DNA from 3 places in the Streptomyces sp. LaBMicrA B280 genome. Region 1 is predicted to be linked to each of the others. Evidence: riboswitches for the same ligand, from Rfam matches in the RefSeq annotation. Region 1 holds a riboswitch; each other region holds the start of a gene.
What was found. A riboswitch is a leader RNA that binds a small molecule or an ion and turns the genes downstream of it on or off. The one in region 1 is predicted to bind cyclic di-AMP.

Region 1 (5,736 bases):
AATGGACAGCGCCGCCACGAGCCAGGGCCCGTACACCGTCAACGGCCACCACTGCGCGAGGCGCATCGGCAGTACGGAGGAAGCGGTGGCGCGGAGTTGTGCGTAGGAATAGGAGAAGGACCAGCCCAGCATGCACAGCGCGCACACCGAGATGGTGGCGATCAGCAGCGTGACGGGCGCACCGCGCTGATTGTCGCGCAGCAATCCGGGCTCGGTACGGATGCGCCGACGGTTTCTCCGGTGGCTGGACCTGCCGTGCGGCGGGGCCGGGTCGGGATTCGCGGCGGACGCCCCGGACAGCATCTGGGCCAGCTCTTCGACCGGGTCCCATTGCATCTCGAGCGTGCTGAACTCATAGTCACACAAAACGTCTTCATCGTGAATCCTGTCCATGGGCTGACTCCTAGAGCCTCACCATCGCCCGCAGGTACTCACTCTCCAGCTGGCGGATTCTCTTCAAGAAATCGTCGAGAAGATCTGAACAGCCGTCGGTGAACACCTCGCCTTCCCTGCTTTCCAGCCGGAATGTGACCGGCGAGTGGAGATTCAGCGCTGTGCGTCTCTCAGTGCGTGCCACGGTCAGCTAACGAGCCTCTCGGGAGATGGGGGTGTGGGGCATTCGGGTGCTTCTGTAGCTCGAAAGCGGGGTCCGGCGGTCCTATGACAGCAACTGGCGAAAATACGAATGCCGTTTCCGCGGGCCCGGGAACGCGGTGACGTCCCGCCGGGCGGCCCGTACGGTGGGCGGGAACCGGGGAGGAGTACGAGGGTGACGTCGAGCGAGTCGCGCGGGAGCGGGACGTGCCGGTGCTCGGGTCCTGGCTGGAGCTGCGGGTGCAGCGCAATCCCGGCGCGGCCTTCGGCATGGGCGGCGCCACGACCATCGTGTTCACCCTGATCGCGCTCGCCGTGGCCGCCGTCATCGTGCGGGTGTCGCGGCGGCTGACCAGCACCCCCTGGGCGATCGCCCTCGGCCTGCTGCTGGGCGGCGTCATGAACCTCGCCGACTGGGCGATCACCTGCGGCGGCGTGCTGATCGTCGCCCTGTCCTGCGCCGGGCACGAACCGGGCGACGCGCGCCGTCCCCGGGAGCGGACCGGCTGACGCGGGGCCGCACACTGGAGCCGATGAGCACCGAGCGAGCCCACCCCGAGTCCGCGCCGTACCCGTACGTGCTGCTGTCCGCCGCCGTCTCCCTCGACGGCTGCCTGGACGACACCGGTCCGGAGCGGCTGCTGCTGTCCGGACCGGCCGACTTCGACCGGGTCGACGCGGTACGGGCCTCGGCCGACGCCCTGCTGATCGGCGCGGGCACCCTGCGGGCCGACAACCCGCGCCTGCTGGTCAACTCCGCCGAGCGGCGCGCGGCGCGGCTCGCGCGGGGCAGGCCGGAGTACCCGCTGAAGGTCACCGTCACGGGCAGCGGCGACCTCGACCCCGGGGCCCGCTTCTGGCACACCGGCGGTGACAAGCTCGTCTACACGACCGACCGGGGCGCGGCGCAGGCCGCCCGGCTGCTCGGCGGCGCCGCCGAGGTCGTCGCGCTCGGCCCGGAGCTGGACTGGCGGGCGCTGCTCGGCCATCTGCGCACCGAGCGGGGGGTCGGCCGGCTGATGGTGGAGGGCGGCGCGGCCGTGCACACCCAGCTCCTCCAGCAGGGCCTCGCCGACGAGCTGCAGCTGGCGCTCGCCCCGCTGATCGTGGGCGATCCGGCCGCCACGCGGCTGTTCGGCCCCGGCCGCTACCAGGAGGGCCGGCTGCGGCTCGTCGAGTCCCGCCGGATCGAGGACGTCGTGCTGACGCGCTACGAGCCCACCGCGCCCGGCACCGGCCCGCTGCCCACCGCGGCCGACCGGCACTGGCTGCGCACCGCCTGCGAGCTGGCCGCGCTGTGCCCGCCTTCGGAGACGGCCTTCAGCGTCGGCGCGGTCGTGGTCGCCGCCGACGGCACCGAGCTGGCCCGCGGCCACTCCCGGGAGGGCACGGACCCGGTGGCGCACGCGGAGGAGGCGGCGCTCGCCAAGACCGACCCCGCCGACCCCCGGCTGCCCGGCGCCACCGTCTACAGCAGCCTGGAGCCCTGTGCCCGCCGCGCCTCCCGCCCCGCGCCCTGCGCCGAGCTGATCCTGCGGGCGGGGGTGCGCCGGGTGGTGACCGCCTGGCGCGAGCCGGACACGTTCGTGGTGGCGGCCGACGGCACGGGGGTGCTGACCGGCGCGGGTGCCGAGGTCCTCGTACTGCCCGAGTACGAGGACCTGGCCAAGGCCCCGAACCGGCATCTGCCGGGCCGCTCCGGGGCCCCGTCCTGACCGATGTGCTTTCCACCCTGGTGATGGCGTACAGTAGAGACATCGCCGCGGGGTGGAGCAGCTCGGTAGCTCGCTGGGCTCATAACCCAGAGGTCGCAGGTTCAAATCCTGTCCCCGCTACTGATATCTCAGGGCCGGAATCCAGTTGATGGATTCCGGCCCTGAGTGTTTTCCGGACCCCGGATACGGGGGTTACCCGTAGTGACCGTTCGACCGCCCTGCGCATAACGTCTGAGTCACCATCAAAAACCTGATGGCTCCTGAACGTCGGTCAACTCGCCCGGTTTGGCGGCCTGCTGGGGGGTACGTCCATGGCTCGAAGCGTTAATGATCAAGCCGAACGGCTTGGAAAGTTCCCCCCGGGTCTATTAACGTTCGATAACGCAGCGCGGTCGTCCCAGCCGTCACCCGCGACGGCTCCGTGCGCACGCGCCGAATCCCGCAAGGGAACCGGGGAACCACCACCTTGGGGTGAATCACGCGGACACCGTCGCGGACTCGGCCGAGTCCACGAGCGGTTTACGCGCGTAGGAGACCTTCCTGCTCCGAACCCGTCAGCTAACCCGGTAGGCGGAGGAAGGAAAGGAGCACGCCCCCGTGGCGTCCAACCGGCCTGCCCCAGAAGCCCCGTTCGTGCCCGCCCAGCGTGAACCCGAGTCGTTCGGCCCCGGCCCCGGCCCCGCCCTCGACGACGACGGACCCTGGGAGGAGTGGAACCCCACCGAGGAGACCGTCACCCCGGTCCGCGGCCGGCACCGCGTCGTCAAGCAGCGCGGCGGCTTCGCCCGCAGCTCCACCGTCCTCGGCGTCGGTGTGATCGCCGCCGTCGGCGCGGGCGGCATCGCCAGCGCCAACACCGGCAAGCCGCCGGTCTCCATCTCGATGCCGGACATGCCGAACGTCTCGGTGCCGCATCTGTCCACCGTCGAGCACTTCTTCGGCGACGACTCCACCGACGCGCCCGAGGCGAAGACGGATACCGCGCTCACCGGCCTCGGGCAGACCACCGAGGGCGCGAAGGACAGCGGCGCCGGCGAGGCCCTGCGCAACCGGATCATGGCCCAGGCCGAGCAGCAGCAGGGCCAGGCCGACAGCAAGGCCACCGCCGCGATGGTCGCCGCCGCCCAGCGGCAGAGCGACGCCGCGGCCGCCAAGGCGGAGAAGGAGGCCGCCGACAAGGCCGCCGCCGCCAAGGAGAAGGCGGAGGCCGACGCCAAGAAGGCGGCCGAGGCCAAGCGGCTGGCCGAGCTGGCCAAGCAGTACACGCTGCCCGTCGTCTCGTACACGATCACCGGCACCTTCGGGCAGCCCGGCGCCATGTGGTCCTCCGGGTACCACACCGGCCTCGACTTCGCCGCCCCCACCGGCACCCTGATCAAGGCCGTCCACGGCGGCACCGTCACCCAGGCGGGCTGGGCCGGCGCCTACGGCTACCGCACCGTCCTCACCCTGGACGACGGCACCGAGCTGTGGTTCTGCCACCAGTCCTCGATCAATGTCTCGGTCGGCCAGAAGGTCAGCACCGGCGAGGTCATCGGCCGCGTCGGCGCCACCGGCAATGTCACCGGTCCCCATCTGCACCTGGAGGTCCACCCGAACGGGCAGGCCACCGCCGTCGACCCCGCGCCCTGGCTGCGCGACAAGGGCCTCAACCCCTGACGGAACCCGCGCGGAACCCGCGCGGATCTCCCCACCGGCGGCGGAATGCGATCATCCGCCGCCGGTGTTGATGTGAAGCATGACTTCTCTGCGCACACTGGGCTCTTCCGACCTCGAGGTCTTCCCGCTCTGCCTGGGCGGCAATGTCTTCGGCTGGACCGCCGACGAGCAGACCTCCTTCGCCGTCCTGGACGCGTACACGGCCGCGGGCGGCAACTTCATCGACACCGCCGACTCCTACAGCGCCTGGATCGAGGGCCACCAGGGCGGCGAGTCCGAGACCGTCATCGGCAAGTGGGTCAAGGCCCGCGGCAACCGCTCCGACGTCGTCATCGCCACCAAGGTCAGCCAGCACCCGCAGTACAAGGGTCTGTCCGCGGCCAACATCAGGGCCGCCGCCGACGCCTCCCTGGCCCGTCTGGGCACCGACCACATCGACCTCTACTACACCCACTTCGACCAGCCCGAGGTGCCGGTCGAGGAGATCATCGGCGCGCTGGACGAGCTGGTGAAGGCGGGCAAGGTCCGGCAGATCGGCGCGTCCAACATCAGCGCCGAGCGGCTGAAGGAGTCCCTGGACTTCTCCACCCGCGAGAACCTGGCCCGCTATGTGGCGCTCCAGCCGCACTACAACCTGGTCTCCCGGGACACCTACGAGGGCCCGCTCCAGGACCTCGTCGCCCGTGAGGGCCTGTCCACGGTGCCGTACTTCGCGCTCGCCTCGGGCTTCCTGACCGGCAAGTACCGGCCCGGCGCGAAGGTGGACAGCGCCCGCGCCGGCCGGGTCGCCGACTACGCGCAGAGCGAGCGCGGCCAGAAGGTGCTCGCCGCCCTCGACGAGATCGCCGCCGCGCACGACGCCCCGCACGCCACCGTCGCCCTCGCCTGGCTGGCCGCCCAGCCGACCGTCACCGCGCCCATCGCCTCGGCCCGCACCCTGGAGCAGCTCCCGCCGCTGCTGGTCGTCGGCGACCTGAAGCTGACGGACGACGAACTGAAGAAGCTGACGGACGCCTCGGCGTAGGTCACATCTGGTACGGGTTGTACGAGGGGTACGGCGCCGCCGGGTAGCCGTACCCGGGACCCGGGCCCCGCGCGTATCCGTGTCCGGGGCCCTGCGGATACCCGTAGCCGGGACCGCCGTACCCCTGCCCCTGCCCCGGCCCCCGGACATACGCGTGCCCGTACGGCGCCGGTGCCCAGCCCCTCGGGACGGGGGCGGGAGCCGCCCTGCGGGCCGCGTACTCCAGGGCGGGGCGGGCGGCCTCCCGGCGCTGCCACAGCTCCTGGAGCAGCTCCCGCTCACGGGCGGCGAAGTCCGCGCCCGCCCGGCCCCGGCGGCCCCGCGCCCGCAGCAGCGCGAGGGCGGTGGCGTACGTCTCGTACTGCGCGACCGCCCGCGCCGTGGGGCGCCCGGCGTGGTGGCGGGCGTAGAGATCGGAAGAGCGTCGTGCGCGCCGTGGGGCGCCCGGCGTGGTGGCGGGCGTAGTCGCGGGCCATCCGGCGGGCCCGCATCGAGCCCAGCGCGCCGGGCTCGGCCGGGCCCAGCCAGCCGGCCAGCACATAGGTCGGCAGCTCCTCGCGCACCGTGCGCAGCTCCCGCTGCCGGGTCCAGATCCCGAGCCAGGTCAGCAGCCCGAACACAGGCAGCATGAAGGCGCCGTAGACCGCGAGGAAGCCGTACTGCCCGAAGCCGGCGGAGCCGTTCCACAGGGCGTGCATGCACATCGCGAGGAGCAGTCCGCCGAGCGGGATCAGCACCCGCCGG
Region 2 (5,736 bases), on a different contig from region 1:
TCGTACGAGGAGGTCGTGGCGTTCGCCGACACCGCGAGCTTCCCGGTGGTGGCCAAGAACCGGGAGGCGTTCCTGCGCCGCAGCCGGCCCGCCGTGGGCGGCACCACGCGGATCGCCACCCGCTCGGGCCTGCTCGCCCTGGCCCGAGCGTGGGGGCCGGACCCCGGGGTGATCCTCCAGGAGTACCTGCCGCGCGAGCAGGCCGAGGACTGGATCGTGCACGCCTGCTTCGACCGGGACGCGAACCCGCTCGCGCTGTTCACCGGGGTGAAGGTGCGGTCCTGGCCGCCGCACGCGGGCATGACCGCGCACGCGTACGTCGTCGACAATCCCGAACTCGCGGACCTGGCGGCACGCTTCGTGAAGCGGATCGGGTTCAGCGGGGTGGCCGACCTGGATCTGCGCTTCGACCGGCGCGACGGGCGGTACAAACTGCTGGACTTCAATCCCCGGATGGGCGCGCAGTTCCGGCTGTTCGAGAGCGCGGCGGGCGTGGACGTCGTACGGGCGCTGCACCTCGATCTGACCGGGCGGCCCGTGCCCCGGGCCGAGCAGCGGGCCGGGCGGCGCTACGTCGTGGAGAACATCGACCTGCCGGCCCTGGTCGCCTACCGCCGCGGCGGCTATACGACCCCGCACGCGCCGCGCCGGGCGAGCGGGACGGAGCTGGCCTGGTTCGCGGGGGACGATCCGCTGCCGTTCCTCACCATGCTCGCCCGCTTCGCGCGGCCGGGCGCGCGGCATCTGCGCCGGCTGTGGCGGGACCGCCGCCGCGGCACATCCAAGTAGGCCACGAGGAAACGCGTCCTGGGGAGGGACTTCGTGATCCGACCGGTTGCAGTCATCGGGGCGGGGCCGTTCGGCCTGTCCACCGCCGCCCATCTGCGGGCGCGCGGCCTGCCCGTACGGGTCTTCGGCGACCCCATGGTCAGCTGGCATGCCCATATGCCCGAGGGCATGCTGCTGAAATCGACCCCCGCCGCCTCCAGCCTCGACTGCCCGCAGCCCGGCCACACCCTCGCCGACTACTGCGCCGCGGCCGGGATCCGGCGGCTGGCCCGCGACGAGGACGTCATCCCGGTGGAGACCTTCATCGGGTACGGCGAGTGGTTCCAGCGGCGGCTCGTGCCGGGGCTGGAGCGGGTGCGGGTGGTCTCCGTGGAGCCGGCCGGGCGGGACGCGGGCCGGGGCTTCGAACTCAAGCTGGACTCGGGGGAGTCGTTCGTCGCGCGGGCGGTCGTGGTGGCCACCGGGCTGTCCGGTCTCGCCCATCTCCCGGCCGAGCTGCGGCGGGCGGCGGGCGGCGAGCCCGCTCCCGGGGGTCCCGTCTCGCACAGCTCCCAGCACCACGACCTCGCGCGGTTCGCCGGCAAGGAGCTGATCGTGGTCGGCGCCGGGCAGTCCGCGCTGGAGACGGCCGTGCTCGCGGCGGAGGCGGGGGCCCGGGTGCGGGTGGTGGCGCGGGGGCGCGGCCGGGTCGCGTTCGGGGCGCCGCCCTGGGAGCAGCCGAGGCTGCGTCCCGAGTCGCCGTTCGGGCGGGCCTGGTCGCTGTGGGCGTTCAGCTACTGCCCGCACCCCTACCGCTTCCTGCCCGAGCCCGCCCGGCACTTCCTGGTGCGCCGGGTGCTCGGCCCGCTCGGCGCCTGGTGGCTGCGGGAGCGGTTCGAGGGCGCCGTACAGGTGACGGAGGTCGAGCGGGTGCTGGGCGCGGCGGCGGCGGACGGCGGCCCGGAGCTGACCGTGCGCACGCACGGCGGCCGCGTCGAGCGGCTCACCGCCGACCATGTCGTCGCCGCGACCGGCTACCGCGTGGACATCGCCGCGATGGACTTCCTCGGGCCCACCCTGCGCACCCACCTCGCCACCAGCCGCGGCACCCCGCGCCTCGGCGCCGGCTACGTCTCCTCCGTCCCCGGCCTCTACTTCACCGGCCTGCCGGCCGCCTCCTCCTACGGCCCGGTGATGCGCTTCGTGTGCGGCACGGAATTCGCCTCCCCGAGACTGGCGGGACATCTGGCGGCGGCGCACGGCTGAACACCGCGCCCGCGGGTCCGGCAGCGGCCTTTGCCGCCCCATCACCGCTTGCCCCAAGCCCACTTGGCGGCACGTTCCGCACAAGTCCGAGGAAGGACACGGGAGTCGGGGCGGCACGCGGCGGCTGGTGGAGGGGGCGGGTCCGTATTCTCGGATCATGGTTGCCTCCCCCGCGTACGCACTGATCGCCACCGACCTGGACGGGACGCTGCTGCGCGGCGACGACACCGTCTCCGAGCGCTCGCTGGCCGCGCTCGCGCGGGCGGGGCGGGCGGGGGCCCGGCATCTGGTGGTCACCGGCCGCCCGGCCCCCAGAGTCCGCCCCCTGCTGACCGCCCTCGGCAGCACGGGCCTCGCGGTGTGCGGGCAGGGGGCGCAGGTCTACGACGCCGGGTCCGGCCGCATGCTGTGGTCGGTCCGGCTGGACCGGGAGCTGGCCGAGACCGCGCTCGGCAAGATCGAGGCCGAGGTGGGCCCGGTGTTCGCGGCCGTCGACCAGGACGGCACGGACGGGCTCACCCTGATCGAACCCGGATACCGGATGCCCCACCCGACGCTGCCCGCGGTCAAGGTGGCCCGGCGCGACGATCTGTGGGGCGCGCCGATCAGCAAGGTGCTGCTGCGCCACGCCACCCTGTCCGACGACGAGTTGGCGGCGGTGGCCCGCTCGGTGGTGGGCTCGCTGGCCACGGTCACCATGTCGGGGCCCGGGACCGTGGAGCTCCAGCCGTGCGGGGTGACCAAGGCGACCGGGCTCGCGCTGGCCGCCGAACGGCTCGGGGTCCCCGCGAAGGACGCCCTCGCCTTCGGCGACATGCCCAACGACATCCCGATGTTCCGCTGGGCGGCGCACGGCGTCGCGATGGCGAACGCCCACCCCGAGCTGAAGGCGGTCGCCGACGAGGTCACGACGTCGAACGAGGACGACGGCATCGCCGTCGTCCTCGAAAGGCTGTTCCCGGCCGGATGACCGGGAACAGCGGTGGTGCCGGGGGCCGCTACGGCCCGGCGTCGATCAGTAGGCGCCGTTGACGTTGTCGATCGAGCCGTACCGCGCCGCCGCGTAGTTGCAGGCGGCGGTGATGTTCGCGACCGGGTCGTAGATGTTGAACGACGTTCCGGCCACGTGGTACGCGTTGAAGGTCGGGTCGATCACCTGGAGCAGACCCTTGGACGGTATGCCCTTGGCCGCGTTGGAGTCCCACAGGTTGATGGCGTTCGGGTTGCCCGAGGACTCGCGGATGATGTTGCGGTGGATGCCGTTGTAGGAGCCCGGGATGTTCTTCTGGGCCATGATCGCGAGGGACTCGCGGATCCAGCCGTCGAGGTTGTTCGGGTACCCGGCGGGCGTGGTGGCGGCCGAGGTCGTACCGGTGGTGGCGGACGCGGTCGCCGCGCCCACGAGCGGCATGGCGAGCACGGCCGCGCCGGTGCCGGCGACGGCGATCAGGCGGACGAGACGGTTGGCGCGGGTGCGGCGCGGCTGAACGGCAGCAGACATGGGGACGTTCCTCTCCTACGCCTGCGAGGTGAGCTGTCGGGTTCGGGCGGGGAGGTGCCCGGTCGCGCCCCGTGAGAGGCGTGGCTTTACCCCAAGCCGTCCGGTGCGAACACGCGGTGCGGCGCGCTGTGTCACGCGCTGCGCCATGTGAGTCGTCCGGTTCGGCGACTTACCTGGGTCCCCCGCTCCTGCCGTACGAATGAGTTCGTCGATGGGTGTACGGGCGGCGGCAGGATTAGGCGTCCGCCCGATGGCTCGGGAACGTATGCGAGAGCACATGCCGGGAACAAGCGCTGAATTGTTATATCGAGGCATTTGGCCTTGATCATCAGCCTATGGGGTACTTGATCCTTTGCGAATGCCAACACTCAACTCGCTTACGGGGTGCGGCGGGAAGAGGTGTCGGCGGGTCACCGGCGGGAAGGCGGCCGGGTGACCCAATTCACGAAATGGCAAACTATGGAAAATCGGGCATGGGGGATTCGTCCCTCGGTGGGGCGGGGTCGATACTCCGCCCGTCCCGGGGTCGCGCCGAAGTTCCCGATTACCGGTTAAGGCAATAATTGTCCGTTGTCATCATCTGAGCAGGGGTATGCCGTTCATGACCCGATACCGCCCGAGCTGGACGGGTGGGCGCAGGGTGGGCGCTATCGGTGATCGAAACCGGACCGGATACGCTGACTTGAGTGAGGGCAGCGACCTATCGACAAACCGCGTAATCGCCAGCAGACACCAGCAGACAGGAGACCCCTCGTGACCGTCGTCGGGCCGTTCGAGCTGAGCGTGCGGGACCAGGCTCTCGAAGCCGATGTCCAGGCCGGATTGGCGGCTGTCGAGGAGGGCCTGCTAGAGGCCACGAAGAGCGAGGTCCCGTTCATCACGGGGGCCGCGCAGCACCTCCTGCGGGCCGGCGGGAAGCGCTTCAGGCCGCTGCTCGTGATGCTCGCGGCGCAGTTCGGCGACCCCTACGCGCCCGGAGTGGTGCCGTCCGCCGTGGTCGTGGAGCTGACCCATCTGGCCACGCTCTACCACGACGACGTCATGGACGAGGCCGCCGTACGCCGGGGCGTGGACAGCGCCAACACCCGCTGGGGCAACTCCGTCGCGGTCCTCACCGGCGACTTCCTCTTCGCCCGCGCCTCCCAGATCCTCGCCGATCTCGGCCCCGAGGCGGTCCGGGTCCAGGCCCTCGCGTTCGAACGCCTGGTCACCGGCCAGATCCTGGAGACCGCGGGACCCACCGACGGCCGCGACCCGGTCGAGCACTACCTCGACGTCCTCAGCGGCAAGACCGGCTCGCTGGTCGCGGTGTCCTGCCGGTTCGGCGCGATGATGTCCGGCGCCGACGAGACGGTCGTGGACGTGCTCACCCAGTACGGCGAGCGGCTCGGCGTGGCTTTCCAGCTCGCCGACGACTACCTGGACATCGCCTCCGACTCCCAGGAGTCCGGCAAGACCCCCGGCACCGATCTGCGCGAGGGCGTCCCGACCCTGCCCGTGCTGCGGCTGCGCGAGCGGGCCGCCCGGCTCGGTCTGCCCGAGGACCTCGCCCTGTGCGAGCTGCTGGACTCCGACCTCGGCGACGACGCCCGGCTCGCCGAGGCACTGGCCGCGCTGCGCGCCCACCCGGCCCTGGAGCAGGCCCGCCGGGACAGCGTGCGGTACGCGGAGGAGGCGCGCGCCGCGCTCGCCCCGCTGCGGGAGTGCGATGCCAAGGTGGCGCTGACCGGGCTGTGCGACGCGGTGGTGCACCGGGCCGGGTGACCGCCCGTGTCCGTGCCCCGGACAACCACCCGTTCGGCGTCCACCAGGTGGCCGTACCCCGGGTTCTCGTCGCATCCTGCCCTGAGGGACGCGTCCGAGCCCCTAGGGGTGCGCCCTACGTGTCATACCGCAGTCGTACGCCGAGTTGGCTCCGAGGGCTGACGCTTCCTCACCGCGGATTTGGTCGTATGGACACCACGGACATCACCACTCCTCACCGATTCGGGTGAGAATGGCGGCTCGGGTGGACCAGCGTGAGGGCAGCCGCCGCCGACGACGGAGGTAAGGCACACATGGCACCGTACGAATCCGACGACGCAGTGGGCGCCGCGCGGGACGAGGAGAGGCACTCGGGCCGCCGCAAGGCCGCTCGGTACGCCGTCCCGGTCGCGGTGGTCGGGGTGGCCGCGGCCACCATCGGGCTGGTCCCGGCGCTC
Region 3 (5,736 bases), on a different contig from region 1:
CCCGGCACTGAGCAGCCGCAGCCGGGACCAGCCGCGGGCGCGGGCGTGCCGGCGCAGGGTGGGCAGGTCGGCGGCGGCCACCACCACCAGGTCGGCGTTGCGCGCGACATGGCGGGCGACGCCGTCGAAGCCGTCGATCCACAGGGTGCACATCGGGCAGGGGTCGGTCTGCCGCTTGCCGTACATGAAGTGGTAGACGAGCAGGGGCCGCTCCGGGCCCCCGGTGAACAGTTCGCTCAGGCGAACCTCGCGCTCCGGCGCGTCGCCCGCGTCCAGGTCGGCGGGGCCCTCCAGGAGGACATAGTCGTCGACCTCGGCCCCCGGCGGCAGCGACCGGCGCAGGGCCGCGACCCGTTCGCGCTCGCGCATCAGCTCGATCTCGGCGCGGCGCAGCTCCTCGCGGGCGGCGAGGTACTCCGCGGACTCACCGTGCAACCGGGTGTGCCGCATCTTGTGTCCTCCTGGGTGAACAGCCCCCCGGAATCAGGTCGGTTCCATGGTTCCGGGAGCCCCGCGCCCCGAGGATGAGGCGCCGCCGTGCCCGACGGGTGAAACGGGACGTGACGGAGCGGAGGGACGGACGTTCAATCCTGTGATCTTCGCGTTATCCGCGCGGCATGAACTTGTGACAAGTGATCGTGTGCCGCTACCTTCACCCCTCAGCGCGGCGACCCGGCACCACCCGCCGCGCCGGCCCCCGCCGTCGTACGAAAGGCTTCCGCATGATCTCCGGGAACGGTCGTCACCGCCGCCCCCGTCAGGCTCCGGCCCTCCTCGTCGCGGCCGGTGTGACCGGCTCCGCCATCGCCATCCCGCTGCTCGGCGCCGCGAGCGCCCACGCGGCCGACGGCACCACCTGGGACAAGGTCGCCAACTGCGAGAGCGGCGGCGCCTGGAGCGCCGACCCCGGCAACGGGTACTACGGCGGCCTCCAGATATCCCAGGACGACTGGGTCGCGTACGGCGGCACGCGGTACGCCTCCTCCGCCGACCAGGCCAGCCGCTCGCAGCAGATCGCCGTGGCCGAGAAGATCCTCAAGGACAAGGGCACCTCGCCCTGGGCCACCTGCGCCCTGCTGTCCGGACTGACCTCGAACTCCGGTTCGGTGAGCGTCGATCCGGGCGTCGGCGACGGCGGCGGCGACCAGGGCGGCGACACGACCGACCCGTCCGGACTGCCCGACCCCTCCGCCCCGGCGGGCACGCAGGGCGGCGACCAGGACGGCACCGGCACCGGCACCGGCACCGGCAAGGGTTCGGACACCGGTACCGGCTCCGGGAAGGGATCCACCGACCCCTCCTCCTCGCCGACCCACGGCTCCGGCAAGCAGACCGGCAAGCACGCGAGCCCGAACCCGGGCAAGCACACCGGCAAGCCCGGGACCGGCACCCCCAGCCCGGACCCGTCCGACCCGTCTTCCGCGGACCCCTCCGTCCCGGCCACGCCGTCCGCGCCCGCCGACGGCTCCGCGACCCCCGCGCCGTCCACCGGCACCCCGGACAACCCCCAGCAGACCGTCGGCTCTTGGAACCTGGTCGACACCGGGGCCCTCACCGGCGGCCGCCACCGCGGCGGCAACGCGGACGAAAGCACGGCAAACGGGCAGAACGACTCGAACTCCGGTCGGCACGCCACCCGCGAGCCGGGCAGCTACACCGTCCGCGCGGGCGACTCGCTGAGCGCCATCGCCGACTCGCTCGACGTCGACGGCGGATGGCACGCGCTCTACGTCGCGAACAAGAAGGTCGTGGGCGCCGACCCGAACCACATCACCGCCGGTCAGACCCTGAAAGTCAGTGACGAAACGGACGCGGACCAGGGCTAGTTGACGCCCTACTTGATCGCTAAATGTCCGATTTGGCGAAAGTGTGGGATGAGTCTCAGAAGCCCTGATCGTCTTTGAAATTCCGTCGATCACGTGGCTACGGTCAAGGCCGCTCGTCACCACGAGCCCCGGCGGCCGCAACGCCGAATCCTGCCAGCGGCTGCCCGGGAACAGTCGTCGCGTCACGCGCCGCAGGCAGGAGCGGGGGACCCAAGGTAAGTGCCGGGCCCGGCAGTTGATGCCGGACCGGCTTGGGGTGAAGCCACGCCTCCACGAGGAGGGGTGGCCGGGCAACTCAACCGGCCCGAACCCGACAGCTCACCTCGCAGGCGTCGGTGAGGGGATCGTTCCATGCTGTTTTCCGGCAAGGGCAAGCACCGTCGTCCGTCCAAGGCCGTCCGCGTCGTCACGCTCGCCGGTGTCACCGGTGCCGCCGTGGCCGCGCCGCTGATGGCCACCGGCACCGCCTCCGCCGCCACCGCCTCCCAGTGGGACGCGGTCGCCCAGTGCGAGTCCGGCGGCAACTGGTCCATCAACACCGGCAACGGTTACTACGGCGGCCTCCAGTTCTCCGCCTCGACCTGGGCCGCGTACGGCGGCACCGCCTACGCGTCGACCGCCGACCAGGCCAGCAAGTCCCAGCAGATCACCGTCGCCGAGAAGGTCCTCGCCGCGCAGGGCAAGGGTGCCTGGCCGGTCTGCGGTACGGGTCTGAGCAGCACCCCGTACAGCGGCTCCGGCTCGACGACCCCCTCGTCGTCGGACAGCACCGCCACCCGCTCCACGGACCAGCAGGCCGCCACGCGCTCCACCGAGCGCACCACCCCGGCGCCGACCAAGTCCACGGGCACCTCCACCGGCTCGTCCACGAGCAAGAGCAAGACCGTCACCACCCCGACCGGCAAGAAGGTCAAGAAGGGTGACGGCGAGTACAAGGTGGTCAAGGGCGACACCCTCAGCTCCATCGCCGCCGCGCACCACGTGGCCGGCGGCTGGAAGAAGCTGTTCGACCTGAACAAGGACATCGTCGACAACGCCGACCTGATCTACCCGGGCCAGCAGCTCCACCTCAAGTAGTCCGACCCGAAGGGGTACGGCGCCCCTCCTCGCCGTACCCCCGAGGACTCGCCCCGTCCCCACGGGAGCAGGCACCTCCCTTCGAGGCGCCTGCCGACCCGCCCGCGGCAAGCCCCGAGAACCCGCCCCCGGTGACCGACCCCCAACGGCCCAGGGGCCCGCTCCCCCCACGGTTCTCCCGGGCACCCGCCCCCCCCGAGCACCCCGCCCCGGCGCGTTTCCCCCGTTCGCGCCGGGGCGGGGTCTTGCGTTTTCCCGGACTTCAGTCAGCTCTCATCCGCGAACCCCTTTGTTCCGGTGGTGAACAATGGGTACCGTCTGCATGTCCCCGTCGCCCACCAGACGGTCGGTCGGTGGTCGGCGACCCCGGGACGGTTAGGCTCTAGTCGCAAGGCGCAGCCGTACGGCCGCCGCCCCGCACTTCCAGCGTCACATCCAAGAAGGAGATGCTCGTGCCGTCCATCGACGTCGTCGTAGCCCGGGAAATCCTGGACTCCCGAGGCAACCCCACGGTCGAGGTCGAGGTCGGCCTCGACGACGGCAGCACCGGTCGTGCCGCCGTCCCGTCCGGCGCCTCCACCGGCGCCTTCGAGGCCATCGAGCTGCGCGACGGTGACCCCAACCGCTACCTGGGCAAGGGTGTCGAGAAGGCCGTCCTCGCCGTCATCGAGCAGATCGGCCCGGAGCTGGTCGGCTACGACGCCACCGAGCAGCGCCTGATCGACCAGGCCATGTTCGACCTGGACGCCACCGACAACAAGGGCTCGCTGGGCGCCAACGCCATCCTCGGCGTCTCCCTGGCCGTCGCGCACGCCGCCTCCGAGGCGTCCGACCTGCCGCTCTTCCGCTACCTGGGCGGCCCCAACGCGCACCTGCTGCCGGTGCCGATGATGAACATCCTGAACGGCGGCTCGCACGCCGACTCTAACGTGGACATCCAGGAGTTCATGATCGCCCCGATCGGCGCGGAGTCCTTCTCCGAGGCGCTGCGCTGGGGTGCCGAGGTCTACCACACCCTCAAGAAGGTCCTGAAGAGCAAGGGCCTGGCCACCGGTCTCGGCGACGAGGGCGGCTTCGCCCCGAACCTCGGCTCCAACCGCGAGGCCCTGGACCTGATCCTCGAGGCCATCAAGGAAGCCGGCTACGCGCCCGGCGAGCAGATCGCCCTCGCCCTCGACGTCGCCGCCTCCGAGTTCTACAAGGACGGCAAGTACCTCTTCGAGGGCAAGGAGCGCTCCGCCGCCGAGATGACGGAGTACTACGAGGAGCTGGTGGCGGCCTACCCGCTGGTCTCCCTCGAGGACCCGCTGTTCGAGGACGACTGGAGCGGCTGGAAGGTCCTCACCGACCGCCTCGGCGACAAGGTCCAGATCGTCGGCGACGACCTGTTCGTGACCAACCCCGAGCGCCTGGCCCGCGGCATCGAGGAGGGCTCCGCCAACGCCCTGCTGGTCAAGGTCAACCAGATCGGCTCGCTGACCGAGACCCTGGACGCCGTCGAGCTGGCCCAGCGCAACGGCTTCAAGTGCATGATGTCCCACCGCTCCGGTGAGACCGAGGACGTCACCATCGCCGACCTGGCCGTCGCCACCAACTGCGGCCAGATCAAGACCGGCGCCCCGGCCCGCTCCGAGCGCGTCGCCAAGTACAACCAGCTGCTGCGCATCGAGGAGATCCTCGACGACGCCGCGGTGTACGCGGGTCGCAGCGCCTTCCCGCGGTTTCGCTCTGCGAACCAGTAGACACAGCGCTCCGCGAACCAGTAGACACAGCGCTCCGCGAACTGGACACAGCGAGGGCTGACCCAGCCCGGGCCACCTCTTGGCCAGTCGTACGTACGTCCCCGTACCCGGTCCCGTACCGTGTCCGGGGACGTACGCACGTGTGCGACCGCCCGAGGAGGGCGTGAAAGGGGAGGCGGAGAGCCGACATGGCCGCAAGGGACCGGGACCGTTTCTCCACCGCGACCAGGCTGCGGCTGCTCGGCGAGCAGACGGCGGCCCGGGTCTACCGCTCGCAGACCAAGCGGCAGGCGCGCCGCTCCCGGCTGACCGGCCGCGCCGCGCTGCTCGCGCTGGTGCTGTGCTCGCTGGTGGTCGCGCTCGCCTATCCGATGCGGCAGTACGTCTCGCAGCGCGCCCAGATCGCCGACCTCCAGCGGCAGCAGACCGATGCCCGCAAGCGCGTCGAACAGCTGCGCGACCTCAAGGCGCGCTGGCAGGACGACGCCTATGCGGAGCAGCAGATCCGCAAACGTCTGCACTATGTGATGCCCGGCGAGACCGGGTACGTGGTGGTCGACCCGGGCGCGGCCCGGCAGTCCCGCACCGACCTCAAGGCCGCCCACCGGCCCTGGTACACGAACATCTGGGACGGGGTCGACAAGTCCGACGCCTCCGACCAGTGACCGGCCCTGACCGGGGACCCGGCCCCGACCAGTGACCGGCCCCGACCGGTGACCCGGCCCCGACCAGTGATCCGGCCCCGTCCGGTGACCCACAGAAAGCAAATCTGAAAGCAGTCATGGAAACCCCTCCGCCGCCCACCCCGCGCACCGAGCCCACCGACGCGGACGTCGAGGCCTTCAAGCAGCAGCTCGGCCGCCCCCCGCGGGGCCTGCGCGCCATCGCGCACCGCTGCCCGTGCGGTCAGCCGGACGTCGTGGAGACGGCGCCGCGCCTGCCCGACGGCACCCCCTTCCCGACGCTGTACTACCTGACGTGCCCCAAGGCCGCCTCGGCCATCGGCACGCTGGAGGCCAACGGCGTCATGAAGGAGATGACCGAGCGCCTGCAGAGCGACCCGGAGCTGGCCGCCGCCTACCGGGCCGCGC

Region 2: another riboswitch for cyclic di-AMP. It lies ahead of ACLF5H_RS13605 (transglycosylase SLT domain-containing protein); the one in region 1 lies ahead of ACLF5H_RS17895 (M23 family metallopeptidase).
Region 3: another riboswitch for cyclic di-AMP. It lies ahead of ACLF5H_RS10590 (transglycosylase family protein); the one in region 1 lies ahead of ACLF5H_RS17895 (M23 family metallopeptidase).

What each region holds. Positions count from the first base shown of each region.
Region 1 covers NZ_JBMJCT010000018.1:88,543-94,278, forward strand. The annotation lists gene ACLF5H_RS17875 (DUF2637 domain-containing protein) at 1-393, opposite strand, end outside; partial or broken gene ACLF5H_RS17880 (signal peptidase II) at 775-1,104, shown strand; gene ACLF5H_RS17885 (dihydrofolate reductase family protein) at 1,128-2,309, shown strand; tRNA gene ACLF5H_RS17890 (tRNA-Met) at 2,356-2,429, shown strand; cyclic di-AMP (ydaO/yuaA leader) riboswitch at 2,730-2,897, shown strand; gene ACLF5H_RS17895 (M23 family metallopeptidase) at 2,907-3,968, shown strand; gene ACLF5H_RS17900 (aldo/keto reductase) at 4,048-4,992, shown strand; partial or broken gene ACLF5H_RS17905 (PrsW family intramembrane metalloprotease) at 4,994-5,736, opposite strand, start outside.
Region 2 covers NZ_JBMJCT010000012.1:160,019-165,754, forward strand. The annotation lists gene ACLF5H_RS13590 (ATP-grasp domain-containing protein) at 1-789, shown strand, start outside; gene ACLF5H_RS13595 (NAD(P)-binding domain-containing protein) at 823-2,034, shown strand; gene ACLF5H_RS13600 (HAD family hydrolase) at 2,192-3,004, shown strand; gene ACLF5H_RS13605 (transglycosylase SLT domain-containing protein) at 3,050-3,535, opposite strand; cyclic di-AMP (ydaO/yuaA leader) riboswitch at 3,539-3,756, opposite strand; gene ACLF5H_RS13610 (polyprenyl synthetase family protein) at 4,289-5,299, shown strand; gene ACLF5H_RS13615 (LolA family protein) at 5,593-5,736, shown strand, end outside.
Region 3 covers NZ_JBMJCT010000011.1:80,085-85,820, reverse strand. The annotation lists gene ACLF5H_RS10600 (DUF899 family protein) at 1-450, opposite strand, end outside; gene ACLF5H_RS10595 (transglycosylase family protein) at 723-1,826, shown strand; cyclic di-AMP (ydaO/yuaA leader) riboswitch at 2,004-2,173, shown strand; gene ACLF5H_RS10590 (transglycosylase family protein) at 2,178-2,903, shown strand; gene eno (phosphopyruvate hydratase) at 3,350-4,645, shown strand; gene ACLF5H_RS10580 (FtsB family cell division protein) at 4,834-5,310, shown strand; gene ACLF5H_RS10575 (DUF501 domain-containing protein) at 5,427-5,736, shown strand, end outside.